Regions from separate parts of the Bradyrhizobium daqingense genome, predicted to be linked through region 2. Evidence: riboswitches for the same ligand, from Rfam matches in the RefSeq annotation. Region 2 holds a riboswitch; the other holds the start of a gene.

Region 1 (8,157 bases), 1.5 Mb from region 2:
GACGATGCGACCAACGTCTTGACCATCCGCAAGAACGGCCAGATCGTCGCCACCGGCGACCTGGAGACCGCGGACGGGCGCGCTGCCATCGAGGCTTATTTCAGCGAGAACTTTCAGCCGGAGCTGAAGGGCCCGCCAAAGGTGCTGTCGGGCCGCAACCACAGCTTTTCCGACGTCGCCCGCAAGGTCGTGTCCATCATCAATCTCGACAGCGTCCGCGCCATCGAGGCCATGCTGGGCGGCGCCGCTGTGCATCCCCTGCGCTTCCGGGCCAATCTCTACGTCAAAGGTTGGCCGGCTTGGTCGGAACTCGACCTCGTCGACCAGACGCTCGCGATCGGTGAGGCCCGGCTGAAAGTGATCAAGCGCATCGTCCGCTGCCCGGCCACCAATGTCGACCCCGCCACCGCCAAGCGCGATCTCGAAATCCCGCCGACGCTGTCGCGCCATCTCGGCCACATGGATTGCGGCATCTATGCCGAGGTGATCGAAGGTGGCGAGATCGGCATCGGCGATGCGGTGGCGGTGGAGCAGCCGAAACTGGTGTGACGGGGCGGGCTCCGCACACTCCGTCATTGCGAGGAGCACTTGCGACGAAGCAATCCAGAGATCTATCCGTTGAGACAGTCTGGATTGCTTCGTCGCTTCGCTCCTCGCAATGACGAGGCTGCCGTAGGGTGGGCAAAGCGAAGCGTGCCCACCAATTCGGTTCGCGAACGTTTACGCACCGCCGGTGGGCACGGCGCTTGCGCGCCTTTGCCCACCCTACGGCACCGTCCCTTCCTCAATTCGGCATCACATACGCATAGATCCGACCGCGCGACACCGGCGCTTCGCGGACGCGGTTGCCGTTGTTGCCCGAGATCATGATTGGATTGCCCTTGGCATCGATGCCGGTGATGATGCCGACATGACCGCCGCGGCTGCCGCGCGACATCACCGCGATGGCGCCGACCTGCGGACCGGAGATGCGGGTGCCGTAGCGCGCGAACGAGCTCGCCATGTCGGAGCCGGTGCCCTGATGGCCGGTGTGCTGCAGCACCATGTTCATGAAGCGCGCGCACCACAGGCGGCCGCGCCCGGTCGGATTGCCGCCGAGATAACGGCGCGCCTCGGACACGAGGCCCGATCCGCCGCCGAAGTTGCCGCTGCTGCCGGCGTTGTTGGCCATTCCATTGTTGGCCATTCCGCCATTGGCATTCGGATCATAGCTCGCGAAAGTGTCGCCGAATCCGCTCGCCTGCAGCTGCGCCGCGCTGCGTTCGAAGCGCGAGCTGCGGGCATGGTGGCGATAGTGACGGGTGTGATGATGTCTGGCGTGATGCACGTAACCGTGCCGCTCTGCGCTATGACGATGATGCGGCCGCGCCGAGGCCGGAGATACGAACACGGCGACCGCCGCGAAGAAGATCGCCATCGCGATAAGACAACGCGACAGGCGAGACGCAAACAACTCCAACATTCTTCATCCTTCGTTGACACCCCCACTTTCCCCAATCGGCCCGTGTGGTGGCCGACGTCCGTCAGGGCGTTAAGCCGTCCCATGTGGCGAGAAAAAGACGCCACGCGTCTGCGAATGGCTGCGATGATTTTGCGCCGGTGCTGGTTTGATGCTGCCGCATTGCGGACAACAGCGTTAACTGCAATCCTCGAAATGCGGCTTGAAGAGAGGGAAACAGTTAATGCCCCACGCCACGACCAGGGACGACGTCCGCATCTATTTCGAGGAGGCGGGCCAGGGATCGCCGATCATTTTTCTGCACGAGTTCGCGGCCGACCACACCAATTGGGAGCCGCAGATGCGCTACTTCTCGCGCGGCCACCGCTGCATCACTTATTCTGCGCGCGGCTACACGCCGTCGGACGTGCCCGACGGCGAGGTCTACACCTACACGCATTTCTACACCGATGCGCTCGCGGTGCTCGATCATCTCGGCATCGAACGGGCGCATCTGGTGGGACTGTCGATGGGCGCATACTCATCGCTTCAGATCGGGCTCAACGCGCCGCAGCGCGCGCTGTCGATGACGCTTGCCGGCGTCGGCTCGGGCTCTGAGCTCGATAATCTCGATGCCTGGCGCCAGCAGTGCCGCGCCAATGCCGAGCAGTTCGATACGCTGGGCTCCGCCGAAGTCGCCAAGGTCACACGCGAGGCGCCGAGCCGGATTCCCTTCCTGGTGAAGGACCCGCGCGGCCACGCCGATTTCTACGCTGCGCTGGCGCGCCACGACGCCAAGGGATCGGCGCGCACGATGCGCGGCTTCCAGGGCGGGCGTCCTTCGATCTACACGATGACGGATGCGATCAAAGGCGTTGCGACGCCGGCCCTGATCATCTGCGGTGACGAGGACGATCCGTGCGTCGGGCCGAGCCTGTTCCTGAAGAAGCATCTTCCGGCGGCCGGGCTCGCGATGTTTCCGAAGTCGGGCCACGTGCTCAACCTCGAAGAGCCCGCGCTGTTCAACGCGAGCGTCGAGCGGTTCGTGACGCTGGTGGAAGCAGGACGGTGGCCGGTGCGCGATCCGCGGTCGCTGGCGGCGCATTAGGCACCGGCGCAGCCTAGTACTCCGTCATTGCGAGCGCAGCGAAGCAATCCAGAGTCTCCGCAGAGATAGCCTGGATTGCTTCGTCGCAAGAGCTCCTCGCAATGACGGCTAGCTACTTCCCCCCGCCCCGGCTCAGCAGAAACACGCCCTGCTCGCCGAACATGTTCCAGACCCACCAGGGCAGATTGAGCGGCACCGGGCGGCCGTAGAGGTCGAGCGCCACCGCCCGCTCCATCTTGACGTTGATCTCGTCGCAAAGCTCGACGAAATCCTTGATGGTGCAGAAATGGATGTTGGCGGTGTCGTACCAGGTCGCCGGCAGATTCTCCGTGCGCGGCATGTGGCCGCCGATCAGGAGCTGGAGCCGCATCTTCCAGAAGCCGAAATTCGGGAACGACACGATGGCGCGGCGGCCGATGCGCAGGAGGTTCTCCAGCACCACACGCGGCTGCCGGGTCGCCTGCAGCGTCTGCGACAAGATCACATAGTCGAACGCATCGTCGGGATAATTGACGAGGTCGGTGTCGGCATCGCCCTGCACCACGGCGAGCCCCTTGGCGACGCAGCGGTTGACGCCCTCGCGCGACAGCTCGATGCCGCGGCCGTCGATGCCACGCATCTCCAGCAGCTGGAGCAGATCGCCCTCGCCGCAGCCGACATCGAGCACTTTCGAGCCCGGCTTGACCATGTCGGCCACCAGACGATGATCAGCGCGATAATCGCCGGACTGCCTGGTCGCAACGCCGCCGAGCGGCAACACTTCCTGCACGGACATCTTAGCTATCCTTCAGTCCGCGGGCCTTGCCAGCCGATTGCAGGAAGGCGCGGGAGATATCGAAGAACTCGGGCACGTCGAGCAGGAAGGCGTCGTGGCCGCGATCGGTCTCGATCTCGGCGAACGACACCCGCGCGCTCGACGCGTTCAGGGCATGCACCAGCGCGCGGGATTCCGAGGTCGGAAACAGCCAGTCGCTGGTGAAGGAGACCACGCAGAGGCGCGTCTTGATGCCGGCGAACGCCTTGGCGAGCACGCCGCCATGGTCGGCAGCGATGTCGAAATAGTCCATCGCGCGCGTCAGATAGAGATAGGAGTTGGCATCGAAACGCTCGACGAAGGAGGAGCCCTGGTAGCGCAGATAGGACTCGACCTGGAAATCGGCATCGAAGGAGAAGGTCGGCAGCTCGCGATCCTGCATGCGGCGCCCGAACTTGCGGTGCAGCGCGGCGTCGGAGAGATAGGTGATGTGCGCCGCCATGCGCGCCACCGCGAGGCCGCGATGCGGATGGATGCCGCGGTCGGCATAGCCGCCATTGTGCCAGTCGGGATCGGCCATCACGGCCTGGCGGCCGAGCTCGTGGAAGGCGATGTTCTGCGCCGAATGCCGCGTGGAGCAGGCAATCGCCAGCGCGGAGTAGACGCGGGCAGGGTAGGCCGCGGTCCATTGCAGCACCTGCATGCCGCCCATCGAGCCGCCGACGACGGCAAACAGCGTATCGATGCCAAGCCGGTCGATCAGCATCGCCTGCGCGCGTACCATGTCGGGAATGGTGATGACGGGGAAGTCCAGACCCCACACCTTGCCCGTGGCGGGATTGATCGAGGCCGGCCCGGTCGAACCCATGCAGCCGCCGATCACGTTGGAGCAGATGATGAAGTAGTGCTTGGGATCGATGGGTCGGCCGGGTCCGACCAGTGTCTCCCACCAGCCGGGTTTGCCGGTGACGGGATGGACGTTGGCGACATGCTGGTCACCGGTCAGCGCATGGCAGATCAGAATGGCATTGGAGCGGTCGGCGTTCAGCTCGCCATAGGTCTGATAGGCGATCTGGAACGGCGAGAGATCGACGCCGCAATCGAGCCGCAACGGCTGATCGGCGCCGAAATGCATCACCTCCGAGCTCGGATGATCCACTTCATGCGACCGATCATCGGTGCTGATCGCGGGACTCGGAATCGATTTGACGCTGCCCATCGGACCATCGACCTCATGTGCGATCGGACTTCAGACCGCAGTGACATCAGGCCATGAAAAACCCGGCCTGAACGATAGGTTCGGCCGGGATCGGAAGCGTCCCCGGCCTGTTTAGCGAGTTTTTTAACGTGGCTGCAAGCCGGCCGGCTCAAATGACCACGGAACAGGCAAAATTTACTGGCTCAGGCGGTTTTCGTCAAGTCGCGGCCGGGATCAACCGGATTTGCCTCCAGCCTGCGGGCCGAAAGGGCCTAATTTCCTTTGCATTTCTCTTTGCTTTCGCCGCGCTGACTGCCTAATCAGGACATCGACCGCAGCGGTGACGGCATCGGCCGATCCGCATTGGAATGCCTTCCAACAGCACCCGTCAGATATGTCCCAACGTCCGCCCGCGCCACCATCGCTTCAGGAATTGCGCAAGGAGATCGATGCGATCGATGAGGGCATGCATCGCCTCCTGATGCAGCGCGGCGACATCATCGACCGCCTGATCCAGGTGAAGCAGACCCAGGAGGTCGGCTCGGCGTTCCGCCCCGCGCGCGAGGCCTCGATGATGCGCGAGATCGTGCAGCGCCATCGCGGCATCCTGCCGCTCGACACGGTCGAAAGCATCTGGCGCGTCATCATCTCGACCTTCACCTATGTCCAGGCGCCGTTCTCGGTGCATGCCGACATCTCGGTGAGCGAGCCGGCAATGCGCGATTCCGCGCGTTTTCATTTCGGCTTCACGGTGCCTTACGTCGCGCATTTCAGCGCGCAGGCCGCGGTCGAGGCCGTGGCAAAGTCCAAGGGCGATCTGGCGCTGGTCTCGGCGACCTCGAGCCGCACGCCGTGGTGGCTGGAGTTGGAAACGGACGGCGCGCCGAAAATCATCGCGCGGATGCCTTTCGTCGAGCGCGCCGACCATCCGGCCGCGCTGCCGGTGTTCGCGATCTCGCGCGTCGCCGACAGCGCCCTGGTGACCGAGGTCGAGACCTTCAGCGTGCGCGTGTCGGGCTGGAACGCCGAGGTCGCGCGCGCGCTGTCGCCGCTTGCCGAGATCGTGGCCGTGCCCGATACCGCGTTCGACGGCGCGGCCCTCCTGGTCTCGGTCACCAGCGCGACCAGCATCGACAAAATCAGGGCTGCCCTGATCGAGGCGGGGGCCTCGGTCCGCTCTGTGGCCCTCGTCGGCAGCCACGCAACGCGCTATACGGTGCCCCCGAGCGGGCCGAAATCGTAAGTCGCGAGCAGCCCAGCCTATCCGGAGTTGAAGATGTCCCGCCCCGTGCCGAACCCCGGCATTCTCGATATTGCGCCCTACACGCCCGGCAAGAGCCCGGTCGCCGAGCCGGGCCGCAAGGTGTTCAAGCTCTCGGCCAACGAGACGCCGTTCGGGCCCTCGCCGAAGGCGATCGAGGCGTTCAAGCGCGTCGCCGATCACCTGGAGGACTATCCTGAAGGTACCTCGCGGGTGCTGCGCGAGGCGATCGGCCGCTCCTTCGGGCTCGATCCCAACCGCATCATCTGCGGCGCAGGCTCCGACGAGATCCTCAATCTGCTCGCCCACACCTATCTCGGCCAGGGGGACGAAGCGATCTCCACCACCCACGGCTTCCTGGTCTACCCGATCGCGACCATGGCGGTGGGTGCCAAGAATGTTATCGCGCAGGAGAAAAACCTCACCTGCGACGTCGATGCCATCCTCAAGGCGGTGACGCCGAAGACCAAGCTGGTCTGGCTCGCCAATCCCAACAATCCGACCGGGACCTATGTCCCGTTCGACGAGGTCAAGCGGCTGCGCGCCGGCCTGCCGTCGCATGTGCTGCTGGTGCTGGACGCCGCCTATTGCGACTATGTCTCGCGCAACGACTACGAAATGGGGATCGAGCTCGTCGCCACCACCGAGAATACCGTGGTGACGCACACCTTCTCCAAGATCCACGGGCTTGCCGCACTGCGCATCGGCTGGATGTTCGGGCCCGAGCACATCATCGACGCGGTCAACCGCATCCGCGGGCCCTTCAACGTATCGACGCCGGCGATGTACGCCGCGGTTGCCGCGATCGAGGACACCGCGCACCAGGCGATGTCGAAGCAGTTCACCGAAACCTGGCGCAACTGGCTGACCGAGGAGATCGGCAAGCTCGGGCTGAAGGTGACGCCGAGCGTCGCCAATTTCGTGCTGATCCATTTCCCGACGGAAGGCAAGACGTCGGATGCGGCCGACGCGTACCTGACCAAGCGGGGCCTCGTGCTGCGCGCGCTGAAGAATTACGGCCTGCCGCATGCGCTGCGCATGACCATCGGCACCGAGGAGGCGAACCGCCTCGTGGTCGAGGGCTTGCGCGACTTCATGGCCGGCAAATGAGCGCGCAGGCGCATTTCCAGCGCGTCGCGCTGATCGGCTTCGGCCTGATCGGCGGTTCGATCGCGCGCGCCGCGAAGCTCCAGGGGCTGGCCGGCACGATCGTCACCACCGCGCGTTCGGAGAAGACCCGCGCCCGTGTCGCCGAGCTCGGTATCGTCGACGAAGTCGTGGCGACCAACGCGGAGGCCGTGAAGGACGCCGATCTCGTCATCCTCTGCATTCCCGTCGGTGCCTGCGGGCCCGTGGCGCAGGAGATCGCTGCCCATCTCAAGCCGGGGGCGATCGTCTCCGACGTCGGTTCGGTCAAGGGCGCGGTGGTCAGGGACATGGCCCCGCACCTGCCGAAGTCGGTTCATTTCGTGCCGGCGCATCCAGTCGCGGGCACCGAGCATTCGGGGCCGGACTCAGGCTTCGCCGAGCTCTTCATCAACCGTTGGTGCATCCTCACCCCGCCCGATGGCACCGACGCAGCGCCCACGGAGCATTTGCGCGCCTTCTGGGCGGCGATGGGCGCCAAGGTCGAGGTGATGACGCCGGATCATCATGATCTCGTGCTCGCCATCACCAGTCACCTGCCGCATCTGATCGCCTATACCATCGTCGGCACCGCCGACGAGCTGGCCCAGGTGACGGAATCCGAGGTGATCAAATTCTCCGCCGGCGGCTTTCGCGACTTCACCCGCATCGCGGCCTCCGATCCGACCATGTGGCGCGACGTCTTCCTCGCCAACAAGGAAGCGGTGCTGGAGATGCTCGGGACCTTCACCGAGGATCTCGCCAAGCTCACGCGTGCGATCCGCCGCGGCGACGGCGAGGCGCTGTTCGACCACTTCACCCGCACCCGCGCCATCCGCCGCGGCATCGTCGAGATTGGCCAGGATTCGGCCGCGCCCGATTTCGGCCGCCCGCATGCGGCGCTGAAGAAGCCTTAGACCACCCGTCTGTCCTCCGTCATTGCGAGGAGCGAAGCGACGAAGCAATCCAGACCGTCTCCTCGGAGAAAGTCTGGATTGCTTCGCTTCGCTCGCAATGACGGCGGATCAATACAGCGGCGGAATCTGCCCGACCTTGACCGGGCCGAGCAGCACGGCGCCGTCGACGAATTTCAGCGGGAAGCTCCGCGCTTTCTTGCCTTCCAGCGTACTCTCGGTGCCGATCGAATTGATGCCGGCGGCAACGCCCGCATTCGCGTTCTGCTTGATGACCTTGCCGAGGCCGGGAACGGCGCGATCGAGTGCGCCGAATAGATTGTTGAGGTCCTGCGACTTCACGCCGGGCGCGAGGCGAT
Region 2 (8,157 bases):
TGGAAGCTGCGCTGTGGATCGACGACAATTCGCAAGGAGACGTAGATCTGGAGCAGGCTGCGCGGCAGGTCGGCCTCAGCCCGTTCCATTTCCTGCGACTGTTCTCGAGCGTGCTCGGCGTCACCCCGCATCAATATCTGGTACGCTCGCGGTTACGGCACGCCGCGCGATTGCTCACAGACGAGGACATCGCAGTCACCGACGTCGCCTACGACGTCGGCTTTGGCGACCTCTCCAATTTCGTCCGCACCTTCCATCGCGCCGCGGGCGTGTCGCCCAGCAAGTTTCGCCAGGCCTCGAAGGGCGAGCGCAAGATTCTCCAAGAGCAGCTTGCCCTCAACTGACTAGGGTCGTCTCCGGCGCGCGCCAGTTGCGGCGCGCTTTTCGCAATGGAGACGAACATGTACGACCACATCGGACTTCGCGTTGCCGATCTCGACGCCGCGACGCGCTTCTACGGCGCCGTGCTGGCGCCGCTCGGTTACGTCCTTTGCTCCAGCGGCGACGGCTATGCCGGCTTCGGGCCGAAGGGCGAGCCGGCGCTGTGGCTGCACCTGAACAAGGGTCGCAAAGCCGACGGCGCCCACATCGCGTTCCGCGCCAAGGACCATGATGCGGTGAAGGCGTTTCACAGCGAAGGCCTGAAGAGCGGCGGCCGCGACAATGGCGGCGCCGGCCCGCGCAAGGATTACAGCCCAACCTATTATGCGGCGTTCCTGATCGATCCCGACGGCAACAATGTCGAGGCGGTTTGTAGCTGATCGCTCTCCTCGTCATTGCGAGGAGCTCTTGCGACGAAGCAATCCAGGCTGCCTTCGCAGAGATATTTCTGGATTGCTTCGCTCCGCTCGCAATGACGGCGTGTGTGGCAACCACCGAACATCATCAAGGACACCTTCATGGCCTCCATCCACAACGACATCCCCCTCCCCGCCTCCGCACACGACGTCTGGGACGCGGTGCGCGATTTCGGCGCGTTGCATCAGCGGCTGGTGCCGGGCTTCGTCACCGCCTGCACGCGCGACGGCGAAGCGCGCATCGTCACCTTCGCCAACGGTTCGGTGGCGCGCGAGGTGCTGGTCGATTGCGACGATGCGCGGCAGCGCCTCGTCTACGCCATCAACAATGAGCGGCTGGAGCACTACAGCGCCTCGGTGCAGGTGATTGCCGACGCTGAGACGCGGTGCCGCCTGCTCTGGACCATCGACATGCTGCCGAACGAGCTTGCACCCTATGTTCAGGGACAGACGAAGGAGGCCGTGGCCGCGATGCACCGGGCGTTTCCGGTGACGGCCGTCCTCGCCACAAGCATCGCTAGTCCACCGTCGAAAGAGCAGGCCTGATCGCAGGTTTTGTCTGGCGCGGTCCCCAGCGGGTCAGCACCACGCTCGAGCACGACAAGAGGCCGAGCACGACCATCGAGCTTGCGGCGAGCCAGAAGAAGCTCTGCGCGCTGGCGTCGTGGGTCGACAGCCACCAGCCGATCGCGGCGATGTAGATCAGCCGCGCGGTCTGCGCCAGCACCGGCCCGATCACCTTGGCAGCGCCCTGCGAGGAGAAGTACATCGTCGTGGCGAGGCCGAAGAAGGCGTAGAACGGCCCGACCGTCGAGAGATATTGATGGCTCGCCGCGCGCACGGCCTCGCTGTCGGTGAAGATGTTGACCCAGAGATCGGGGAAGATCGCAACGAGGCATGCTGGCGCGCCGACCGCCACGAAGGCGGCGGCGCTCGCGATCCAGGCGATGCGCCGAGCCCGCGCGATGCGGCCTGCGCCGATCGCCATCCCGACCATCGGCACACAGGCGATCCCGAACGAGAACGCGATCGAGGTCAGCAGGAATTCCAGCCGCGCGCCGATGCCGTAGCCGGCGAGGATCGCGGTGCCGAACTGCGCCAGCATGTGGGTGAAGATCGAGATCGTCAGCACCGATTGCAGCGGCGAGAAGCAGGCGATGGCGCCGACCTTGAGGATGTCGAAGAACATCGCCCATTGGATGCGCAAGCCGCGCAGCCTCAGCACGATTCCGGCGCGGCCGGAGAACAGGTACCAGCCCATGATGCCGATGTTCATGCAATAGGCGATCAACGCACCGGCGGCGACGCCGCGCATGCCGAACTGCGGCACCGGGCCAAGCCCGAGGCCGAGCGTGCCGCCGAGCACGATCTGCCAGGCCGCGGAGTTGAGAATGAGGAACGACGGCAGCTTCATGTTGCCGGTGCCGCGCAGGACGCCCGCCATGGTATTCAGCAGCCAGGGCAGCACCGCACCGCCGAAAAACACCTGGGTGTAGGCGATGGCGTGGCTCAGCACATTGCCGCGGCCGCCGAGCAATTCGAGAAGGCGCGGCCCGAAGATCAGCATGCCCAGCATGAAGACGAGACCGAAGCTGATGCCGATCATCAGCGCATGCATCGCGAGCGTGCCGGCGCGGTCGCGGTTGCCGGCGCCGAGCGCGCGGGCGATGGCGGATGCCACCGCGCCGCCCATGGCGCCGCCCGACATCGTCATGGTCAGGATCACGGTCGGAAACACCAGCGCCATCGCGGCCAGCGCCTCGACGCCGAGCCGACCGACATAGGAGGTCTCCGCGATCACCACACAGATGCCCGCCGAGAGCCCGATCACGTTGGGCCAGGCGAGGGAGAGCAGCGTGCGCAGGATCGGTCCATCCGTCAGCGCGCTCTTGATCGGCGGCGGAGGCGGCGGCAACGGACGCTCTTGTTCATCGACCGGGATTTCGGCGATGTCGGACATGTCCTCTCCCGGGCACGAGCGCCATTTGCGGCGCGGCAATGAACAGGTGTGCTAATCAAATTCTTCGCGCGCAGGGCGCGGCAGGGCTTGTTAGCACGGCGCGCGCCGATTCCTCCTGCGCAGGGTGCAGGCGTGCCCTGCGGCAGCGCATTTCGACGGGTGAAACTATTGGATCGTCCAGGCCAATGGCGAGCGGCCGCCCTTGGCCGGACGCATGTGCACGCCGATGTGCCGCCCGCACCCCGCAGCCAGCCCTTCGAACAATCCCTCCAGCACCTTGGCGCAAGCGGGGTGATGGTCGGCGACGTCGTCCATCAGCTTCCAGCTCTGCTGATTGATTTCGAACGTGCCTTCCGATTGCGTCATCTGGGCTGCATCGTCCTGCGCTGCGAACAGCGCGCCGAGAAACGACGCGAATTCACGCGCACCACCGCGGCTCATCGACAGCGCGGCTGCGACCTCCTCGAAGTACTGCATCCCGATCAGCTTGCCAGTGAGGCGCAGGAGATAGCCGGCATCCTCGGGCCCGAACAGCTGCACCATGACCGGCGCGGCGGTGCGGACATATTCCATCGCATAGTTGCGGTAGGCTTTTTCAAGTCGCGGCTTCGGCCAGCTCGCCACCGGCAGCTCCGGCGCGGTCTTCGCGTCGAACGGCGGCGCCTCGAGATGACGCGCAAACACCAGACGCTGGTCGAGCTCGAGCGGATGGTCGTATTGATGATAGTAGCCTTCGAGCCCGTCCTGACCGTCGACGCTCTGCTTGGTGCAGACGAAGCCCAGCCTGATATCGCCGAGCGCGACGCCGTTGTTGGCGTGCCAGCCGCGCAGCATCGCCCGCGAGACCTCGCCGGGCACGCCGCAGATCGCGGTGCCCTTCCAGATCCAGCGTGGCGGCGGATAGCGGATCCAGGCCTTGGTGTCGCTCTCATACATGTATTCGACGTGCACGCCGCCGATCCAGTTGGAGAAATAGTGATATTGCGCAGCCGCGACCGCCGGCGGCAGATGGCTGAGTCCGAGCTTTTCGAGCCCGGGCAGGAAGCGCTCCTGCTGCTGGCGGCGGAACACGCGGAAGACGAACTCGGCGGCATCCGCGGTCCCGCGGCGCGTGACCACGGTGAGGATCAGGCCGGTGAAGTAGGCGTGATAGAGATCCGCGACCGCGCGCCAGCGCTTCCATTGCGCTTCCTGCGCTGTGTCCGATGCAGCGGTCATGTTCGCTCCCGATCGTTATTTTGATCGAGTGTGACACTGCGTCAGGTCACAGGCAACATGACGCGCGTGCAGGTCGCCCTGCACGGCGGCCCCTCAATTCCGCATCACGAATTTTGTGCCGCCTTGGCCGTTCGCTCGCGCTCGACGCGTTCGGTGACGTCGCGCGCCATCGCGACAGATCCCTGCACGGAGCCGCCCGGATCGCGCACCAGCGCGAACGTCATCTCGATGTACAGCTTGCGTCCGCTCTTGTGCAGCGCGCGGGTCAGCGTCGGCCGCCCTGCAAGCTTCATCGCGCCGCTGGCGAGCGCGGCCTCGAAACCTTTCCAGTGCGCCGCGCGCAGATGCTCGGGAATGATCAGGTCGAGATTCTGGCCGAGCGCTTCGTCCGCCGTGAAACCGAACAGCGCGGTCGACGCACGATTCCAGCGCATAATCGTGCCGGAGCGATCCGAATAGATCAGCGCGTCCGCAACGCCTTCGATGATGTGGGCGTCGAGTTGGGATCGGTCGGTCATGTTGAGACCTCGCATGATGCTGGGTGGCTACGCATCCTGCCACACATTCATTGTCATCGCCCGCGAAGGCGGGCGATCCAGTATTCCGAGGCAGCAGTGACTGAATCGAGAGGCTGCGGCGCACTGGATGCCCCGGTCAAGCCGGGGCATGACAGTAAGGTGTGGGGCTATACCCGAAAGTGCTTGCTCAGCTTCAGGCCCTGCGCCTGGTAGTTCGAGCCGATACGCTGGCCATACATCGCATCGGGGCGAGCCAGCATCTTCTCGTAGACGAGACGGCCGACGATCTGGCCGTGCTCGAGGATGAACGGCACCTCGCGCGAGCGCACTTCGAGCACCGCGCGCGCGCCCTGTCCGCCCGCGCCGGCATAGCCGAAGCCGGGATCGAAGAAGCCGGCATAGTGCACGCGGAACTCGCCGACCAGCGGATCGAACGGCACCATCTCCGCGGCATAATCGGGCGGAACCTGCACGGCTTCCTTGGAGGCGAGGATGTAGAACTCGCCGGGATCGAGGATCAGGCTGCCGTCGGGCCGCGCCGATATCGGCTCCCAGAAATCCTCCACCGCATAGCCGGCGCGGCGATCGACGTCGACGACGCCGGTATGGCGCTTGGCGCGATAGCCGACGAAGCCGTTCGCCTTCTCGCCCGACAGATCGACCGACACAGCGACGCCGCCCGAGAGATCGGCATCGTCGATATCGACGAGGCGCTCAGCGGCATGCAAGCCATCGAGCTCATCGGCGTTGAGGATGGCGTCACCAGTGCGAAACCGCACCTGCGACAGGCGCGAGCCCTCGCGCACCAGCACCGGGAACGTCTTCGGGCTGATCTCGGCATAGAGCGGACCGTGATAGCCGGCGCCGATCATGTCGAAGCGGCGGGTGCCGTCAGCGATCACGCGGGTGAAGACGTCGAGCCGGCCGGTCGAGCTCTTGGGGTTCGCAGCCGCGACGATCTCCGGCGGTAGCGCGAGGCTCTCCAGCAGCGGCACGATGTAGACGCAGTTGGTCTCCAGCACCGCCCCATCCGCGAGACTGAACTCGTGCAGCTTCAACTCGTCGATGCGCTCGGCGACGGTGGCGCCGGGACCCGGCAGGAAGCTGGCGCGGACGCGATAGGCGATGTCGCCGAGGCGCAGATCGAGGCTTGCCGGCTGAATCTGGCTTTCGACGAAATCGTATGCGGGCAGGATCAGCCCCGCCTCCGCCATCGCCGCGATCATGCGGTCGGGCAGGATACCATCGGCGTCGGCAGCGACCGTGAACGTCAACCCGGGGTCCTCATCAGGGGCCTCATGCATCCGGACATGCCGGAAATACTAGCCTTTTACGGCTATCCGATGGACGCCTTGACGGAAAGGGCATTGCGGAATATGAGCATCACTTATCCCGTGGTGATTTGAGCCGGCCGGCTTGCAGCCACGTTAAATAAGTCGCTAAACAGGCCGGGGACCTCTGTGATCCCGGCCCGTGGAGATATCCAGGCCGGTTTTTTTTGTGACCGTTTCGCCTCGACGGTCATGTCGGAGGGTCCTATGTCGAAGTCGCCTGCCACCTACCGCCCCGAAACCCGCCTGGTGCATTCCGGCACCCTGCGCTCGCAATATGGCGAGACGTCGGAGGCGCTGTTCCTGACGCAAGGCTATGTCTACAACAGTGCCGAGGAGTGCGAGGCGCGGTTCAAGGGCGAGGATCCCGGCTTCATCTATTCGCGTTATTCAAATCCGACCATCTCGATGTTCGAGCGCCGCATGATCGAGCTCGAAGGCGCGGAAGCCGCGCGCTCGGCGGCAACCGGCATGGCGGCGGTGACGACCGCGATCCTGGCGCCGCTGAGGGCCGGTGACCACGTGGTGGCCTCGCGCGCGCTGTTCGGCTCGTGCCTCTACGTCATCCAGGACCTGTTGCCGCGCTACGGCATCGAGACCACGCTGGTCGACGGGCTCGATCTCGATCAGTGGCAGCGGGCCTTGCGGCCGAACACCAAGACGTTCTTCCTGGAGAGCCCGACCAACCCGACGCTGGACGTGCTCGACATTCCCGGCATCGCCGAGATCGCGCACAAGGGCGGTGCACGGCTCGTCGTCGACAACGTGTTCGCAACGCCGATCTGGCAGAGCCCGCTGGCGTTAGGGGCCGACGTCGTCGTCTATTCCGCGACCAAGCACATCGACGGCCAGGGCCGGTGCCTCGGCGGCATCATATTGTCGTCTGAAGCGTTCATCGCGGAGCACATCCATAATTTCATGCGGCAGACCGGCCCGTCGATCTCGCCGTTCAACGCCTGGGTCCTGCTCAAGGGCCTGGAGACGTTGGGCGTGCGCGTGCGTGCGCAGACCGATACCGCAGCGCGCATCGCCGAGGTACTGGCGAGCCATCCGAAGGTCTCGCGGCTGGTCTATCCCGGCCGGGCCGATCATCCACAGGCAGCCCTAGTGAAGAAGCAGATGCGCGGCGGCTCGACGCTGGTCGGCTTCGAGGTCAAGGGCGGCAAGCAGGCCGCGTTCCGCGTGCTCAACGAATTGAAGCTGGCTAAGATCTCGAACAATCTCGGCGACGCCAAGAGCCTCGTCACGCATCCGGCCACGACGACGCATCAGCGCCTGAAGCCGGACGACCGCGCCGCGCTCGGCATCAGCGAAGGCTTTATCCGCTTCTCGACGGGGCTGGAGCATGCGGACGACCTGATCGAGGATCTGACCGCGGCGCTGGAGAAGGCGTGATTTGCTCCGTAGGGTGCATTAGCCGAAGGCGTAATCCACCAACTCCGTTCGGCGTTCGCTGAAGCATGGTGGGTTACGGCTTCGCCTAACCCACCCTACGCAGCCGGTCTACATCGGCCGGTACGTCTTCACATCCGCGGGCACGTTCACGCCGAGTTTGATCTGGCCGACGGAGCGGATGATGTCGTCGGCGAGCAGCTGGGCGAAGCAGGCGTAGCCCCAATCGTTCATATGCAGGCCGTCAGCGATGACGAAACCCTCGACCGGGATCGACTGGTTCTCGTGCCAGTCGCGCATCACCTCGAAGCGCGGGAAGATGCCGACCTTGCGGAGCTCCGCGACGTTGCCGAGCAGCTTGATCATCTTGCCGGCGCTCTCGGCGCGCTGGTTGACGGCCGGCGAATATTGCGGATCGACCAGCACGATGTCGGTGCCGCCCGCGGCCTGGATCCGGCTGATGCCGTCCTCGACCAGCTTGGCGGTCTCGCCGGGATCGAGGTTGCGCAGCACGGCGTTGGTGCCGACCTGCCAGATCACCATGTCCGGGTGCACGTCGATCACCTGCGTCTGAAGGCGCTTCATCATCTCGGGTGCATCCTCGCCGCCGACGCCGGCATTGACGACGGTGATGTCGGCGGTCGGATAATGCCGGCGCAGCTGCGCGGCGAGACGGTTCGGATAGTTGAACTCCGGCGAGCTCGCGCCGAATCCAGCGGTCGACGACGAGCCGAACGCAACGATGACGACCGGCTGGCCGGCGACGAGCTTGCTTGCGACATGCGGCAGCGAGCCCATCGCCTTCGAGCCGCCCTTCGGCGGCAGGCAGGGCACGCGGCTGAAGATGTCGCCGGCGGATCTTGCGACCTCCTTCACCTTGTCGATGGCGCGGGCCGTGATGCCACGCTGCTCGGGCGACGTCGCGGCGACGGTGGTTTGGG

Evidence for each region. Region 2 has a riboswitch for S-adenosylmethionine ahead of LPJ38_RS02005 (O-succinylhomoserine sulfhydrylase). Riboswitches for the same ligand answer to the same signal wherever they lie in the genome.
Region 1: another riboswitch for S-adenosylmethionine. It lies ahead of metX (homoserine O-acetyltransferase MetX); the one in region 2 lies ahead of LPJ38_RS02005 (O-succinylhomoserine sulfhydrylase).

Annotation. Positions count from the first base shown of each region.
Region 1 is NZ_CP088014.1:1,944,493-1,952,649, reverse strand. Features, by position in the region: gene LPJ38_RS09275 (MOSC domain-containing protein) at 1-549, shown strand, start outside; gene LPJ38_RS09270 (NlpC/P60 family protein) at 785-1,462, opposite strand; gene LPJ38_RS09265 (alpha/beta fold hydrolase) at 1,683-2,546, shown strand; gene metW (methionine biosynthesis protein MetW) at 2,659-3,321, opposite strand; gene metX (homoserine O-acetyltransferase MetX) at 3,323-4,519, opposite strand; SAM riboswitch at 4,610-4,689, opposite strand; gene LPJ38_RS09250 (chorismate mutase) at 4,893-5,741, shown strand; gene hisC (histidinol-phosphate transaminase) at 5,775-6,869, shown strand; gene LPJ38_RS09240 (prephenate/arogenate dehydrogenase family protein) at 6,866-7,801, shown strand; gene LPJ38_RS09235 (DUF2125 domain-containing protein) at 7,910-8,157, opposite strand, start outside.
Region 2 is NZ_CP088014.1:424,751-432,907, forward strand. Features, by position in the region: gene LPJ38_RS01970 (helix-turn-helix transcriptional regulator) at 1-344, shown strand, start outside; gene LPJ38_RS01975 (VOC family protein) at 402-761, shown strand; gene LPJ38_RS01980 (SRPBCC family protein) at 900-1,343, shown strand; gene LPJ38_RS01985 (MATE family efflux transporter) at 1,315-2,757, opposite strand; gene LPJ38_RS01990 (hypothetical protein) at 2,923-3,975, opposite strand; gene LPJ38_RS01995 (PAS domain S-box protein) at 4,080-4,493, opposite strand; gene LPJ38_RS02000 (2'-deoxycytidine 5'-triphosphate deaminase) at 4,661-5,797, opposite strand; SAM riboswitch at 5,878-5,957, shown strand; gene LPJ38_RS02005 (O-succinylhomoserine sulfhydrylase) at 6,032-7,219, shown strand; gene LPJ38_RS02010 (SGNH/GDSL hydrolase family protein) at 7,328-8,157, opposite strand, start outside.